2 regions of the Thauera sp. SWB20 genome follow, and region 1 is predicted to be linked to the other one. Evidence: predicted binding sites of a transcription regulator. Region 1 holds the regulator's gene; the other holds the start of a gene.
The links. Region 1 encodes LexA, which represses DNA repair genes until DNA is damaged. Its sites were predicted from a motif close to ACTGTATNTANATACAGT; they were not measured.
Positions count from the first base shown of each region.

Region 2: PO78_RS04585 (error-prone DNA polymerase) is a predicted target of LexA. The motif match lies at 2,513-2,530, and genes of this name have one in related genera.

Region 1 covers NZ_JTDM01000017.1:260,899-268,669, forward strand. Annotated here, with positions in the region: gene PO78_RS10070 (transglycosylase SLT domain-containing protein) at 1-1,074, shown strand, start outside; gene PO78_RS10075 (ABC transporter ATP-binding protein) at 1,232-3,319, opposite strand; gene PO78_RS10080 (FKBP-type peptidyl-prolyl cis-trans isomerase) at 3,491-3,979, opposite strand; gene PO78_RS10085 (peroxiredoxin) at 3,954-4,451, opposite strand; gene PO78_RS10090 (zinc-dependent alcohol dehydrogenase family protein) at 4,672-5,709, shown strand; gene lexA (transcriptional repressor LexA) at 5,769-6,377, shown strand; gene imuA (translesion DNA synthesis-associated protein ImuA) at 6,400-7,218, shown strand; gene PO78_RS10105 (Y-family DNA polymerase) at 7,332-7,771, shown strand, end outside.
Region 2 covers NZ_JTDM01000013.1:143,465-151,235, forward strand. Annotated here, with positions in the region: gene PO78_RS04570 (ABC transporter ATP-binding protein) at 1-377, opposite strand, end outside; gene PO78_RS04575 (ABC transporter permease) at 381-1,271, opposite strand; gene PO78_RS04580 (ABC transporter substrate-binding protein) at 1,370-2,341, opposite strand; gene PO78_RS04585 (error-prone DNA polymerase) at 2,537-5,764, shown strand; gene PO78_RS04590 (hypothetical protein) at 5,839-6,087, shown strand; gene PO78_RS04595 (acyl carrier protein phosphodiesterase) at 6,160-6,783, opposite strand; gene PO78_RS04600 (MFS transporter) at 6,780-7,771, opposite strand, start outside.

The DNA.
Region 1 (7,771 bases):
GACCAGCAGAGCTTCTACCTCAACCGCCCGCGCTTCCTCAAGCAGGTCTTCGAGCGCGGCGGGCGCTATCTCTACTACATCGTCGACGAACTCGAGCGCCGTGGCATGCCGACCGAGCTCGCGCTGCTGCCGATGGTCGAGAGCAGCTACAACCCGATGGCCTACTCGCGCGCGCACGCTTCCGGCCTGTGGCAGTTCATCCCCTCGACCGGCAAGCACTACAACCTCACCCAGGACCACTGGGTGGACGAGCGCCGCGACGTGATCGCCTCGACCAACGCCGCGCTCGACTACCTGCAGCGCATCTACGAGATGCACGGCGACTGGCACCTCGCGCTCGCCTCCTACAACTGGGGCGAAGGCGCGGTGCAGCGCGCGCTCAAGCGCAACGCCGAGGACGGCCTGCCGCTCGAATACGAGCACCTGCGCATGCCCGACGAGACGCGGAACTACGTGCCCAAGCTGCAGGCGATCAAGAACATCGTCGCCGAGCCCGAGCTCTTCCACTTCGAGTTGCCCTACGTCGCCAACGAGCTGCACTTCGTCAGCGTCGAGGCACCGATCGGGGTCGACCTCGCCACCGCGGCGAAGCTCTCCGGCATGCCGCTGGACGAGTTCCTCGCCCTCAACCCGGGCTTCAACCGCCCCGCGGTGACCACGCCCGGGCAGATCTTCATCGTGCCCACCGACCGCGCCGAGCAGCTGCAGCAAGGCCTCGCCGAGCTCGACGAGGAGGACGGCGAATGGCGGATGCACGTGATGGCCGCGGGCGAGACCCTCGAGGCGGTCGCCGCCCGCCATGGCCTGAGCTCGGCCGAGCTGCGCAGGCTCAACGGCCTCGGCCCCGGCAGCCAGCCGGGCGAAGGCCATTCGCTGCTGGTGCCCGACGGCATCGACCCGGACGGTGCGCTCGAGGTGACCAGCCTGCTCCCGTTCGCCGCCACCGCCGCCCGCCAACCGGGCCTCAAGCTCAACACCAGCCAGGCCCGCAGCGGCGAGCCTCACCTCAAGTCGCCCAAGGCCAGGCCGCGCCCGGGCGAGAAGCGCAGCACCAAGCGCAGCAAGAAGCGCTGATCCTGGCGGCGGGGGCATGGAGTCCCGGGGCTCCCACCGCGCTTCGCGCCCCCCGCACAAGGAGCGACGCCAGTCGCGACTGCAGCGCCTCGACGAGCGCAGGCGCTTGAACGCTCGCGCGATCGCGACGCGCGTCGCTCCTGCAAGAAAACCGGTGTCAGCGGAGCGCGAGCGGCCAGTGGCAGCGCACGCGGTGGCCCTGGCCGAGGTCGGCGGGCGCGGGGTAGCGGATCCGGCATACGTCGGTGGCGTATGGGCAGCGCGGATGGAAATGGCAGCCGCTCGGCGGGGCGAGCGGCGACGGCAGCTCGGCCATGATCGTGCCGGGGGTCGCCGTGCTCCCGCCCGCAACGCCTGTGCCCCCCACGTCCGGTGCCGCGCCGCCCGCGCCCTCGATCCGCGGCACCGCCGCGAGCAGCGCGCGGGTGTAGGGGTGGGCGCGCACGCCGAGCACGCGCTCGATCGGGCCCTCCTCGACGATGCGACCGAGATACATCACCGCGACCTCGTCGGCGAGGTACTCCACCACCGCGAGGTTGTGGGTGATGAAGAGGTAGGCGAGGCCTTGCTCGTGCTGCAGCTCGCGCATCAGGTTGAGCAGCTGCGCCTGCACCGAAACGTCGAGCGCGCTGGTGGGCTCGTCGCACACGATCACCCGCGGCGCCACCGCGAGCGCACGCGCCACCGCGATGCGCTGGCGCTGACCGCCGGAGAACTCGTGCGGATAGCGCCAGCGCATCTCCGCCGACAGCCCCACACGCTCGAGCAGTTCGGTCACGCGGGCCTGGCGCGCGCGGTGGTCGGCGCCGACGCCGAGCGCAGCCAGGCCCTCCTCGATGATCTCGCCCACCCGCATGCGCGGATCGAGCGAGGCGAAGGGGTCCTGAAAGACCATCTGCACCGCACGCCGCAGGGGTTGCAGCGCCGAGAGCGGCAGTGCGTCGTAGCGCTCGCCATCGAGCCATAGGCGGCCGGCGGTGGGCTCGATCAGGCGCAGCAGGGCCTTGCCCACGGTGGTCTTGCCGCAGCCCGATTCGCCCACCAGCGCGAGCGTGCGCCCGGGCTGCAGGCGCAGGCTCACGCCGTCGACGGCCTTCACGTGACCGACGGTGCGGCGCAGGAAACCCTTGCGTACCGGGAAATGCACCGCCAGCTCGGCCACCTCGAGCACGCTCTGCGCCGGGCGTGCGGCGACGACATCGGCCGCACCCGCCGTCTCGCGCACGAACCGGCGCGGAATCGCAACGCCTTCGTACAGATGGCAGCGCACGGCCTGCGTGCCGACCGCATGCCAGACGGGGACTTCCTCGTCGCAGCGGTCGAAGGCGGCCGGACAGCGCTCCGCGAAGCGGCAGCCGGGGAAGTGGCGGTCGGGCGGCGGCACGCTGCCCACGGGCGCGTCGAGCGCGCCGCCGCGCTTGGCCGCCTCGGGCAGCGCGGCGAAGAGCTTGCGCGAATACGGATGCAGCGGCGTGGCGAAGAAGGCCTCGCGCGGACCGCTCTCCACCACCTGACCGGCATACATCACCCCCACGCGGTGGGCGACGCGCGCGACCACGCCGAGATCGTGGGTGATCAGCAGCATCGCCATGCCCTCGCGGCGCTGCAACTCGGCGAGCAGGTCGAGCACCTGGGCCTGGATGGTGACATCGAGGGCGGTGGTCGGCTCGTCGGCGATCAGCAGGCGCGGACGGCCGGCGAGCGCGATCGCGATCATCACGCGCTGCTTCATCCCGCCCGAGAACTGGAAGGGAAACTCCTGCAGCCGGCGCTCGGGGTCGGGGATGCCCACCGCTGCGAGCAGCCGACAGGCTTCGGCGCGCGCCGCCGCGCCGCGCAAGCCGTGGGCGGCGAGCGCCTCGGCGATCTGCGCACCCACGCTCATCACCGGGTTGAGGCTGGTGGCGGGCTCCTGGAAGATCATGCCGATGCGCCCGCCACGCACCCGCCGCATCGCCGCCTCGGGCAGCGCGAGCAGGTCCTCGTCGCCCAGGCGCACGCTGCCCGCGGCGATGCGGCCGCCGTCGGGCAGCAGGCGGGCGAGCGCGAGCGCGGTCATCGACTTGCCGCAGCCCGATTCGCCGAGCAAGGCGAAGGTCTCGCCCGCGGCGATGGCGAAATTCACCCCGTCGACCGGGCGGACCTCCTCGCCGTCGGTGCGCGCGATCGCCACGCCCAGTCCTTCGACGTGCAGCAGCGCAGCGGTCGCGGCTTCAGGGAGATCGGCGGGGAGCGGAGCGTTCATGCGCGTGGGACGACCCTTGCAGGGCCGCAGCAGATCGAGGCGGAGGAAGGCGGAGAGAGGCGAACGAGGCGCGGACGAGGCGGACGGCCCCTGACACGCACCACGCAGCCGCAGGTGCCGTCCACATGTCGAAAGGGCCGCTTGCGCGGCCCCGTCCTGACATCGGTGCAATCAGTGGTGGTGATGACCACCGGGACCATGCACATGGCCGTGGGTGATCTCCTCGGCGCTCGCCGCGCGCACCTCGGCGACGGTGACGTCGAACACCAGCGCCACGCCGGCCAGCGGGTGGTTGCCATCGACCACGACCTTGCCGTCGGCGATGTCGGTGATGCGGTAGATCATGTCTTCCTCGCCGTCCTCGGAGACGCGCTCGAAGCTCATGCCGATCTCGATGTTGTCCGGGAAAAGCTTGGCGTCCTCGACCAGGATCAGCTCCTCGTCGTAGTCGCCGAAGGCGTCTTCGGGCTGCAGCTTGACCTGCAGCTGCTCGCCGACCTTCTTGCCGTGCAGGGCCTCTTCGAGCAACGGAAAGATGCCATCGTAGCCGCCGTGCAGATAAACGAGCGGGTGCTCGCCGTCGTCGATCACCGCGCCTTCGGGGTCGCGCACGGTGTACTTCAGCGTCACCACGCTATTCTTGACGATTTCGTTTTGCATGCTGGTGTTCCAGTTCCTTGACCAATTCGAAAACCGCGGCGGCGTGGCCGCGGGGTGTCACATCGTAGAGCGCGTGGCGGATCCTGCCCTGCTTGTCGATCACGAAGGTCGACCGCCGCACGCCCATCTTCTTCATCCCGTCGACTTCGCGCTCATGCCATACGTTGTAGAGCCGGCACACCTCGGTGTCCGAATCGGAGAGCAGGCGGATCGACAATCCTTCCTGGTCGCGAAACTCGGCGTGGGTCAGGCAATCGTCCGGGCTCACGCCGACCACGATGCAGTCGTAGCGGGCGAACTCGTCGTCGTGGTCGCTGAAATCGGCGGCCTGACGCGTGCAGCCCGGGGTCTTGTCGCGAGGGTAAAAGTAGAGAACCACATTGTGCTTGCCGGCCACCGACGCGAGGTCGAAAATTTCCATGTCGGCATCCGGCAACGAAAACGCGGGGGCGATGTCTCCGCTCTGCAGCATGTGTTCTCCCTGATGTGGGCCGGATTCTAGCCGAGACCCCAGGCGAACACTACCGCCGGGACCGCAGGCTTCGGACTGGTCGAGCATGGGGGTCTCCTCCCTTTTCCTTGTCGTCGTGTCGGGTGCCGCGATGCGGCTCCGTGTCCAACGAATAGCCCAGATCGGGGCCGTACTCAAGTCGCAGCGCACCATCGTTCCGCCTGTCCTGGAGACCGCAAGCATGCCCCGGCCCCATCCGAACGCCCCCGCCAAGCCCCCCGCCGGCATGCGCGCGATGCAACTCGAACGCCCCGGCGAGGCCCTGCGCGCGGTGCATCTGGCGGTGCCGCGCCCCGGCCCCGGGCAGGTGCTGCTGCGGGTGGAGGCCTGCGGCGTGTGCCGCACCGATCTCCACCTCATCGACGGCGAGCTGCCCGACCCGGTGCTGCCGATGATTCCCGGCCACGAGATCATCGGCCGCGTGGTCGAACTGGGCGAAGGCGTCGGCGACGCCGCGGGCATGGTGCCGGGTCAGCGCATCGGCGTGCCCTGGCTGGGGTGGACCTGCGGGCATTGCGGCTTCTGCGCCAGCCAGCGCGAGAACCTCTGCGACGCGGCGCGCTTCACCGGCTACCAGATCCAGGGCGGTTATGCCGAATACACCGTGGCCGACGCACGCTACTGCTTCCCGATCGACGAGGCGCTCGACGCCGCCGAGGCCGCGCCGCTGCTGTGCGCCGGCCTGATCGGCTATCGTGCGCTGGAGATGGCGGGCGCCGCGCGCCGCATCGGCCTCTACGGCTTCGGCGCGGCCGCCCACATCATCACCCAGGTGGCGGTGTGGCAGGGTCGCGAGGTGTACGCCTTCACCCGTCCCGGCGACAGCGCAAGCCAGGCCTTCGCCCGCCGGCTCGGCGCCTGCTGGACGGGCGCGGGCGAAGAGCGCCCCCCGCACCCGCTCGACGCCGCGCTGATCTTCGCCCCCTCCGGCGAGCTCGTCCCCGCCGCGCTGCGCGCCGTCGCCAAGGGTGGCACGGTGGTGTGCGCGGGCATCCACATGAGCACCATCCCCGCCTTCCCCTACGACATCCTGTGGGGCGAGCGCCGCATCGTCTCGGTCGCCAACCTCACCCGCCGCGACGGCGACGAATTCCTCGCCCTCGCGCCCAGGGTGCCGGTACGCACCGAGGTCGTCCGCTTCGCCCTCGAGGACGCCAACGAGGCGCTCGAGCGCCTGCGCCGCGGCGCGCTGCAGGGGGCGGCGGTGCTGCTGCCCTGAATTCCGCTTGCCAGCGCTGCGGGACTGTTTAAAATTACAGCCATCCCATGGAGGCTGTCATGACCGCCCGTAGCGAAAACCTCACCGCGCGCCAGCAGGAAATCCTCGATTTCATCCGCTCCACCGTCGAGTCCGAAGGCCGCCCGCCCACCCGCGCCGAGGTGTGCACCGCCTTCGGCTTCCGCTCGCCCAACGCCGCCGAGACCCACCTGCGCGCGCTCGCCGCCAAGGGCGCGATCCTGCTCGAGGAGGGGCGCGCGCGCGGCATCCGCCTGGCCGAGGCGCTCGGCCTGCCCCTGGTCGGCCGCGTCGCCGCGGGCAGCCCCATCCTCGCCGCCGAACACGTCGAGGCGCGCTATCAGCTCGACCCCGCGCTGTTCTCGCCCAGGGCCGACTACCTGCTGCGCGTGCGCGGCATGAGCATGCGCGACGCCGGCATCCTCGACGGCGACCTCATCGCGGTGCATCGCAACAGCGAGGCGCGCAACGGCCAGATCGTGGTCGCCCGGGTGGACGACGACGTCACCGTCAAGACCCTGCAACGCAAGGGCCCGGTGGTCGAGCTCCTCCCCGCCAACCCGGACTACACCCCGATCGTCGTGGACACCCGCCGCGAGCCGCTGGTCATCGAAGGCGTCATGGTGGGGCTGATCCGCAAGGACCACTGAGCGAGCCGATGCCGCACCCGCCATGGCCCTCCCGCTCCAACGCCACGCCGACGCGTCGCTGCGCGCTGTAGCTCCTGCCGCCACCGGCACGCATGGCGTGCTCGCCGGCCTGCCTGCGGGCAGCGTGTGGCAGGCGAGCCGGCTCGCAGGCGCCGCAGGAGCGGTGCTGCCGACCGGCTTCTCCGCGCTCGACGCCGAGCTGCCCGGCGGCGGCTGGCCGGCCGGGGCGCTCATCGAGCTCCTCGCCGACCGCCCCGGCGTCGGCGAACTGAGCCTGCTGCTGCCGCTGCTCGGCGCCACCCCGCCCGCATGCTGGATCGTCTGCATCGCCCCGCCGCTGCTGCCCTACGCTCCCGCGCTGGCGAACGCAGGCGTGCCGCTGGCGCGCCTGCTCGTGGTGCGCCCCGAGCGCCGCGAAGACCTGCTGTGGGCCGCACGCCAGGCACTGCTGTCGGGCAGCTGCGCCTGCGTGCTGGCGTGGCCGCAGCGCATCGACAACGCCGGACTGCGCCGCCTGCAGCTGGCCGCCGAGGAAAGCGCCACCCCGCTCTTCCTCTTCCGTCCCGGCAGCGTCGCCGGTCAGCCTTCGCCGGCGGTGTTGCGGATTGCGCTCGCCCCGCAGCCCGAAGGCCTGCAGCTACGCATCCTCAAGCGCCGCGGACCGCTCGCCGCCGCGCCGCTCGTGCTCGCCCTGCCGCCCGGGGCCAGCCCGGTACCGAAGGCATCCCGCGCAGGGCAATCCCCCCGGATGCCCCTCTCGGCAGCTTCCCACCCTACCGCATCCACCACCGTCGCCCCCGTCGCGCCTGCATGCAAACCGGAAGCGCGGCGTTTTCTGTAGGAGCGACGCCAGTCGCGATCGGCGGCCTTCCTCCACCCGCCGCAATCGTTTCGTCGCTCTAACCGCAGCCCTCGCTGCCGACCGATTCAAACACCTCGACGCGGAGCGTTTCCATGTTGTGGCTGGCGATCCTGTTGCCGGCGTTGTCGCTGCAGGTCTTCACACGCGGCGTACGCGCCGCCCCACCGCTGGCGATCCTGTCGCCCCGGGGCCGGGTGCTGGCCGCCAGCGCGGCGGCGAGCGCGGCCGGCATCGAACCGGGGCAGCGTGCGGCGAGCGCCCTCGCCTTGCTGCCCGAACTGCGCCTGCAACCGCACGAGCCGGCGCGCGAAGCCGAAGCCCTCGCCGAGATCGCCACCTGGGCCGGGCGCTTCAGCCCGCGGATCAGCCTGTCCGCAGCGGACGCGGTGCTGCTGGAGATCTCCTCCTGCCTGCGCCTGTTCGGTGGCACGGCACAGATCGAATCCGCCTTGCGCGAAGGCCTTGCCGAGCTGGGCTTCACGGCCCTGCTGGCCTGCGCACCCACTCCACTGGCCGCGCGCTGGCTTGCACG
Region 2 (7,771 bases), on a different contig from region 1:
TCCTCGCGCAGCGCCGGCTTGACCGCGAACGAAAAACCCCGGCGCTCACCGCGCATCTTGGCGAGCGCCATGTTTTCCTCGATGGTGAGATCCTCGCAGGTGCCGGCGAGCGGGTCCTGGAACACCCGCGCGACGTGGCGCGCACGCCCCCACACCGGCTGGCGGGTCATGTCGATGCCGTCGATCTCGATCGTGCCGCTGTCGACCTTCTGCTCGCCGGAGACGGCATTCAGGAAGGTCGACTTGCCGGCGCCGTTGGAGCCGATCACGGTGACGAACTGCCCGGTCGGGATCTCGAGCGACATGCCGCGCAGGGCCTGGGTCTCGATCGGCGTGCCAGGGTTGAAGGTGAGACGAAGGTCGGTTGCTTTCAACATATTTCAGCTCACCCTTTTTCCGGACCAGTGCGCGCGCAGGCGCGGCACCACCAGCGCGACCGTCACCAGCACCGCGGTGACGAGGTTGAGGTCCTGCGCCTGCAGGCCGATGAAATCGGAATTGAGCGCGAGCGCGATGAAGAAGCGATACACGATGGCGCCAACGATCACCGCGATCGTCGCCAGGTAGAGCTTGCGCGAGGGCAGCAGGCTCTCGCCCACGATCACCGCCGCGAGACCGATGACGATCGTTCCCACGCCCATCGAGATGTCGGCGCCGCCCTGGGTCTGCGCGAACAGCGCCCCGGCCAGGCCCACCAAGGCGTTCGACAGGGCCATGCCGGCCAGGATCGCCATGCCGGTGTTGACGCCCTGCGCACGCGCCATGCGCGCGTTCGAGCCCGTCGCGCGGATCGCCAGGCCGCTCTGGGTGGCGAAGAAACCGTCGAGCGCGAGCTTGACCGCCAGCACCACGAAGACGAGCAGCAAGGGCCGGAACACGTAGTCGGCGAGCGCCTCGGGCTGCAGCAGGTTGAACACGGTGGGTTCGGTGATCAGCGGCACGTTGGGCTTGCCCATGATGCGCAGGTTGATCGAGTACAGGGCGATCATCATCAGGATGCTGGCGAGCAGGTCCATGATCTTGAGGCTGACGTTGAGCCAGCCGGTGATCAGCCCGGCGATCGCGCCGGCGAGCGTCGCCGCGATGGTCGCGGTGAAGGGGTCGTGGCCGGCGGCGATCATGGTCGCGGCGACGGCGCCACCGAGCGGGAAGCTGCCATCCACGGTGAGGTCGGGAAAGCGCAGCAGCCGGAAGGAGATGTACACGCCGAGGGCGACGAGGCTGAAGATCAGGCCGATCTCCAGCGCCCCGAGCAAGGTGTAGAGCGACATTGGGGGATTACCGTTGGTGAGGATCGAGCGGAACGCGCGCCGGGACGCGTCCCCCGCGGCCGGGCATCGACGGCCGCGCGGAGATGCGGGCGACCCGCTTACTGGACGACCTTGGAGGCCGACTTGACGAGCTCTTCCGCCAGCGTGATGCCCTGCTTCTGCGCCGCACCCGGGTTCACGTGCAGCGACAGCTTGTTGCTGGTCTCGGAGGCGATCGCACCCGGCTTCTCGCCCTTGAGGATGCGCACCACGATCTCGCCGGTCTGCACGCCGAGCGCCTTGTAGTCCATGCCGTAGGCCGCGACCGCGCCGCGCGCCACGCTGTCGGTGTCGGCAGCCACGAGCGGGATCTTGGCGTCCATGCCGACCTTGACCAGGGCCTCGTAGGCCGACACGACGTTGTTGTCGGTGCTGGTGTAGAACACGTCGGCCTTGCCGATCAGGCTGCGCGCCGCCGAGCCGACGTCCACCGAGCGCGGCGCCGCGGCTTCGACCAGGCTCAGGCCGTGCTTGGGCAGCAGCTCGCGCAGCTGCTCGACCACGACCACCGAGTTGGCCTCGCCCGGGTTGTAGACGATGCCGACACGCTTGGCGGCGGGCACGACACGCTTGATCAGCTCGACCTGCTTGCCGAGCTCGAGGGCATCCGACACCCCGGTGACGTTGGTGCCCGAGGGCTGCATCGAGGGCACCAGCTTGGCCACCACCGGATCGGTGACCGCCGAAAACACCAGCGGGATGTCCTTGGTCGCGGCCGCGACGGCCTGCGCCGAGGGGGTGGCGATCGCGACGATCACGTCGGCCTTGTCGCCGACGAACTTGCGTGCGATCTGCGCCGCGGTGCCGGTGTTGCCCTGGGCGCTCTGATACTGCCACTTCAGGTTCTTGCCGTCCTCGTAGCCGGCCGCGGCCAGCGCCTCCTTGACCCCGTCGCGCACCGAATCGAGCGCGGGATGCTCGACGATCGCGGTGATGGCGACCGACTTCTGCTGTGCGTACGCCGGCATCGCCGTCGCGAACGCGAGCGCCAGCGCGCCGAACAGGACCTTGCGGGACAGGGGGAAGGACATGGAGGTCTCCTTGGCAGCCTTGCGGCCGGGAATTCTTCGAAAAAGGCACCAGGCCGGCATCTTGGCCAGCACGGTGTTGCAAAGGACGCGAGTTTAACAGCAGGTCCGGATTGCGCGATTGCGGTGGACCCGCAATCGCCGTGGAGGGCACTCGCACGACTTGCCTGATGAACTGTATTTTTATACAGTCAACACATGCTTCCCGCCTACGCCGAACTCCACTGCCTGAGCAACTTCAGCTTCCAGCGCGGCGCCTCGCACCCCGAGGAGCTCGTCGCGCAGGCGGCAGCCTTCGGCTACAGCGCGATCGCCCTCACCGACGAATGCTCCTTCGCCGGCGTGGTGCGCGCCCACCGCGCGCTGCAGGCCCTGCCCGAAGCCGGCCGGCCGCGCCTGATCGTCGGCTGCGAGCTGCGCCTCGCCGACGGGCCCTGCCTCGTCCTGCTCGCCGCCGATCGCGCCGGCTACGGCCGGCTCTCGCGCCTGCTCACCCAGGCCAGGCGGAGCGCCGACAAGGGCCGCTACCACCTCACGCGCGCGATGCTCGACGCCACCCGCGCAGACGAGGCTGCCGCCGAAGCCCTGCCCGGCTGCCTGGCGCTGCTGATCCCACCCGAGGAATTCCCGCCGCCGGGTGCCGCCGGCGACGCGGCCATCGCCCTGCGCAGCGAAGCGCGCTGGCTGGCGAAGCGCTTCCCCGGACGCTCCTGGATCGCCCACACCCCGCGCCTGGACGGACGCGATCCCGCCCGCCTGCACTGGATCCTGCGCATCGCCCAGGCCACCGGCGTCCCTGCGGTCGCCGCCGGCGGCGCGCTCATGCACGAGGCCGCGCGGCGCCCGCTCGCCGACGTGATGAGCGCGCTGCGCCTGCACTGCAGCGTGGCCGAGGCCGGCCTGGCGCTCGCGCCCAATGCCGAGCTGCGCCTGCACGAGCGCGCGACCCTCGCCCGCCGCCATCCTCCCGAGCTGCTCGCCGAGACCGTGGCGGTGGCGGCGCGCTGCCGCTTCGACCTCGACGAGCTGCGCTACGAGTACCCCGCCGAGCTCGTCCCCGCGGACGAGACCCCGACGCGCTGGCTGCGCCGGCTGGTCGAGGGCGGGCTGGCCTGGCGCTACGGCAAGGCCGGCAAGGAGCGCCGCGCAGCCGCGCCTGCCACGATCGCGGCCGCACCGCCACCGGCCGAAGACCCCGCCCCGCCCACGGTGCGCGCGCAGATCGAGCACGAGCTCGCGCTCATCGCCGAGCTCGGCTACGAGCCCTACTTCCTCACCGTGCACGACATCGTGCGCTTCGCCCGCGAGCGCGGCATCCTGTGCCAGGGCCGCGGCTCGGCGGCCAACTCGGTGGTGTGCTGGGCGCTGGGCATCACCGAGGTCGACCCGCAGCTGGGCATCATGCTGGTCGAGCGCTTCATCTCGCGAGAGCGCGACGAGCCGCCCGACATCGACGTCGACTTCGAGCACGAGCGCCGCGAGGAGGTCATCCAGTACCTCTACCGCAAGTACGGCCGCGAACGCGCCGCGCTCGCCGCCACCGTGATCCGCTACCGCGCACGCAGCGCGCTGCGCGACGTCGGCCGCGCGCTCGGCCTCGACGAGACGCAGATCGAGCGCCTCACCCGCGAGCACCACTGGTTCGACGGCCGCCACATCCTGCCCGAGCGCCTCGCGGAGGCCGGGCTCGACCCCGCCAGCCCGGTCACGCAAAGGCTGGTCGCACTCACCGAGGAACTCATCGGCTTTCCGCGCCACCTCTCCCAGCACGTCGGCGGCTTCGTCATCGCGCGCGGCCGGCTCGACGAGCTGGTGCCGGTGGAGAACGCCGCCATGTCCGATCGCACCGTGATCCAGTGGGACAAGGACGACCTCGACGCGGTCGGCCTGATGAAGATCGACGTGCTCGCGCTCGGCATGCTGTCGGCGCTGCGTCGCGGCCTCGCCCTGGTGTCGGCATGGCGCGGCGAGGCGCTGACGCTGGCGACCATCCCGCGCGAACGAAAGGAGGTCTACGAAATGCTGTCGCGCGCCGATTCGGTCGGCGTGTTCCAGGTCGAGTCGCGCGCGCAGATGACCATGCTGCCGCGCCTGAGGCCGCAACGCTTCTACGACCTGGTGGTGGAAGTCGCGATCGTGCGCCCCGGCCCGATCCAGGGCGGCATGGTCCATCCCTACCTGCAGGCGCGCGAGCGTGCGGCGCGCGGCGAGGATCCGTTGGACGGCCTGCGCGAAGAGATCCGCGGTGTGCTGGCGCGCACGCTGGGCGTGCCGATCTTCCAGGAGCAGGTGATGCAGCTCGCGGTGGTCGCGGCCGACTTTACCGGCGGCGAGGCCGACCAGCTGCGCCGCGCGATGGGTGCCTGGCGGCGCAAGGGCGAGCTCGAGCGCTACCGCCAGAAGCTGCTCGACGGGCTGGCGAACAACGGCTACGACCCCGACTTCGCCCAGCGCCTGTGCCAGCAGATCGAGGGCTTCGGCAGCTACGGCTTTCCCGAATCCCACGCCGCCAGCTTCGCGCTGCTGGTGTATGCCTCGGCCTGGCTCAAGTGCTTCGCGCCCGCGGCCTTCCTCGCCGCGCTGCTGAACAGCCAGCCGATGGGCTTCTACGCGCCCGCGCAGCTGATCCAGGACGCCCGCCGCCATGGGGTGGAGGTGCGCGCGGCGGACGTCGGCGCCAGCGCGTGGGACTGCATGCTGGAGGCCGCCGACAGCGCGCAGCCCGCGGTGCGCCTCGGCCTGCGCATGATCCGCGGCCTCGGCCGCGAGGCCGCCACGCGCATCGCCGCCGCGCGTGGCGAACACGCCTTCGCCGACACCCAGGACCTCGCCGCGCGCGCGCGGCTCGACACCGGCGAGCTGCGCACCCTCGCCGCCGGCGGTGCCCTCGCCAGCCTCGCCGGCCATCGCCGCCAGGCCCTGTGGCAGGCGAGCGGCGCCGCGCCCCTGCCCGGCCTGCTCGCCGAAGCCCCTGGCGGCGACGTCGCCGCCACGCTGGACGCCCCCGCCGAGGCCGAAGACCTGCTCGCCGACTACGCCCGCCTCGGCTTCACCCTCGGTCGCCACCCGCTCGCCTTCGTGCGCGAGCAGCTCGCCCGCCTGCGCTTTCTCACCGCCGCCGACATCACCGCCGCGCCCGACCGCATGCTCGCCCGCGGCGCCGGCCTGGTCACCTGCCGCCAGCGCCCCGGCACCGCGAAGGGCACGCTCTTCCTCACCCTGGAAGACGAGACCGGGCTCACCAACGTGATCGTCCGCCCCGAGCTCTTCGAACAGCAGCGCCGCATCCTGCTCGGGGCGCGCCTGATGGGCGTGTTCGGCCAGATCCGCCGCCAGGGCCGGGTCGTGCATCTGGTGGCGAGCCGGGTGGTCGACCACTCGCCCCTGCTCGGCAGCCTCGCCGCGCGCAGCCGGGATTTTCACTGACGGCCCGTACGCGCCTCCTACCCGCCGGTGCTATCCTTTCCCCCGTTGCGATTCCGGTTCGAGGAGCCTCTTCCATGAACGCGCACAAGATCGACGACCCCTTCGGATTCCGCGAACACCCGGGCGTGTACGACACCGGCACGGGAGCGATCAAGATCGTCGAAGCCAACCGCGGCATCCCCGGCATCGAGCGCGTCGTCATCCGCAGCTATTGCGGGCGCACGCAGGACAACCGGGTTTTCTATCGCCTCAGCGCCGACCGCAGCCGCGAGTTCGCCACCCTGGCGGAGGCCTTCGCCGCGCGCCCGGTGCACCTGACCTGAGGCGGCGCGACACCACCCGGCCCAGTTCGCGTGGTGACGTGGCTTCGCCCCACCTCGCTCGCAGCACTTCGCTCACGCCGCGTCGTTCAAGCCGGCCCGGCGCCCTCCGCGCGCGCGCCCGTCCCGCCACTCCGCCACGAAGCGCCGGGCATCCGGCACCCAGTCGGCGAAATCCTGCGCGAAGCCCGCCGGGTCGGCCACGAACTCCACCTCCGCGCCCGCGAGCGGGTTGGGCTGGCGCGCCCGCCGGCCCATGCGCGCGAGCACGTCGGCGATGCCCTCCAGCCCGGCGTAGCTGCCCAGCCAGTCCTCGCGCGCCATCCGCTCCAGCGCAAGGTGAGCCGACGCGGGCAGGTCCGCCCTGCGCGCCGCGAGCTGCCGGTACACCCCGGCGCAATAGGACGCCAGCGCCCCTTCCCCATGCTCCGCCCAGTCGCGCGCCAGCAGATGGTCCCAGAAGATGTCGACCAGCACCCCGGCGTAGCGCCGCCGCGCCGCCGACACGCGGGCGCGGCTGGCGCGGAAGGCCGGGTGGGTCTCGGCGAAGGCGTCGATCGCGCGGTGCAGCGCCACCCCGCGTGCGAGGTCGGCGGGCAGCGCGCCCGGGAGTGTCCCCTTGACCCAGTCCCCGAAGACCCCGCCCACCACCAGCGCGGGCGACTCTCCGGCAAGCCAGGCGTGGGCGAGGAAGTTCATGCGCCCTGCCCGTCCGCCGCACGCCGCCGCAGCAGCGCAAGCCACCCCAGCGCCGCGGCGGTGAGCGCGAGCGGCGCGATCGAGCCCACGTTGAGCAGATTCCAGCCCTGCGTCGTCACCAGCGCGCCCGAGGCGAAAGAAGTAAACGCCATCACCGCGAACACCACGAAATTGATCGCCGCCTGCGCCTTGTCCTTCTCCTCCGGCCGGTAGGCTTCCATCGACAGCGTGGTCGCGCCGGTGAACAGGAAGTTCCAGCCCACGCCGAGCAGGAAGAGCGCGAGCAGGAACTGGTGCAGGTCCTGGCCCGAGAGCGCCACCGCCACGCAGGCGAAGTTCAGCACCACGCCCACGCCCATGATGCGCAGCACGCCGAAGCGCTTGATCAGGTGGCCGGTGAAGAAGCCGGGCGCGAACATGCCGATCACGTGCCACTCCAGCACCAGCGCCGCGTCCGAGAAGGGCATGCCGCACACGTCCATCGCCAGCGGCGTGGCCGCCATCAGCAGGTTCATCACGCCGTAGCTCATCGCCGCGGCCAGCACGGACACGATGAACACCGGCTGGCGCAGGATCTCGCCCAGCGGCCGTCCGCCGTCGGCACCCGCCTTCTTCACCGGCTGCGGCGGAAACCGGATTCCGGCCATCACCGCCATCGACACCAGCGCCACCACCGCGAGCGCGAGATAGGAGCCGAGGAAGGGCACGGCCATCGCCTCGCGCGTGTGGTTGGCGAGGTTGGGACCGATCACCGCACCGATGAGGCCGCCTGCCAGCACCAGCGACACCGCCTTCTCGCGGAAGGACGACGGCGCCAGCTCGCCGGCGGCGAAACGGTAGAGCTGGCCGTTGGCGCTGTAGTAGCCGGCGACCACCGTGCCCGCCACGAGCAGCCAGAAGCTGCCGAGCGACAGCGCAAAGGCGCACAGCAGCGCGGTCAGGAAGGCCACCAGCAGGCCGAGCTGAAAGGAGACCTGCCGCCCCCAGC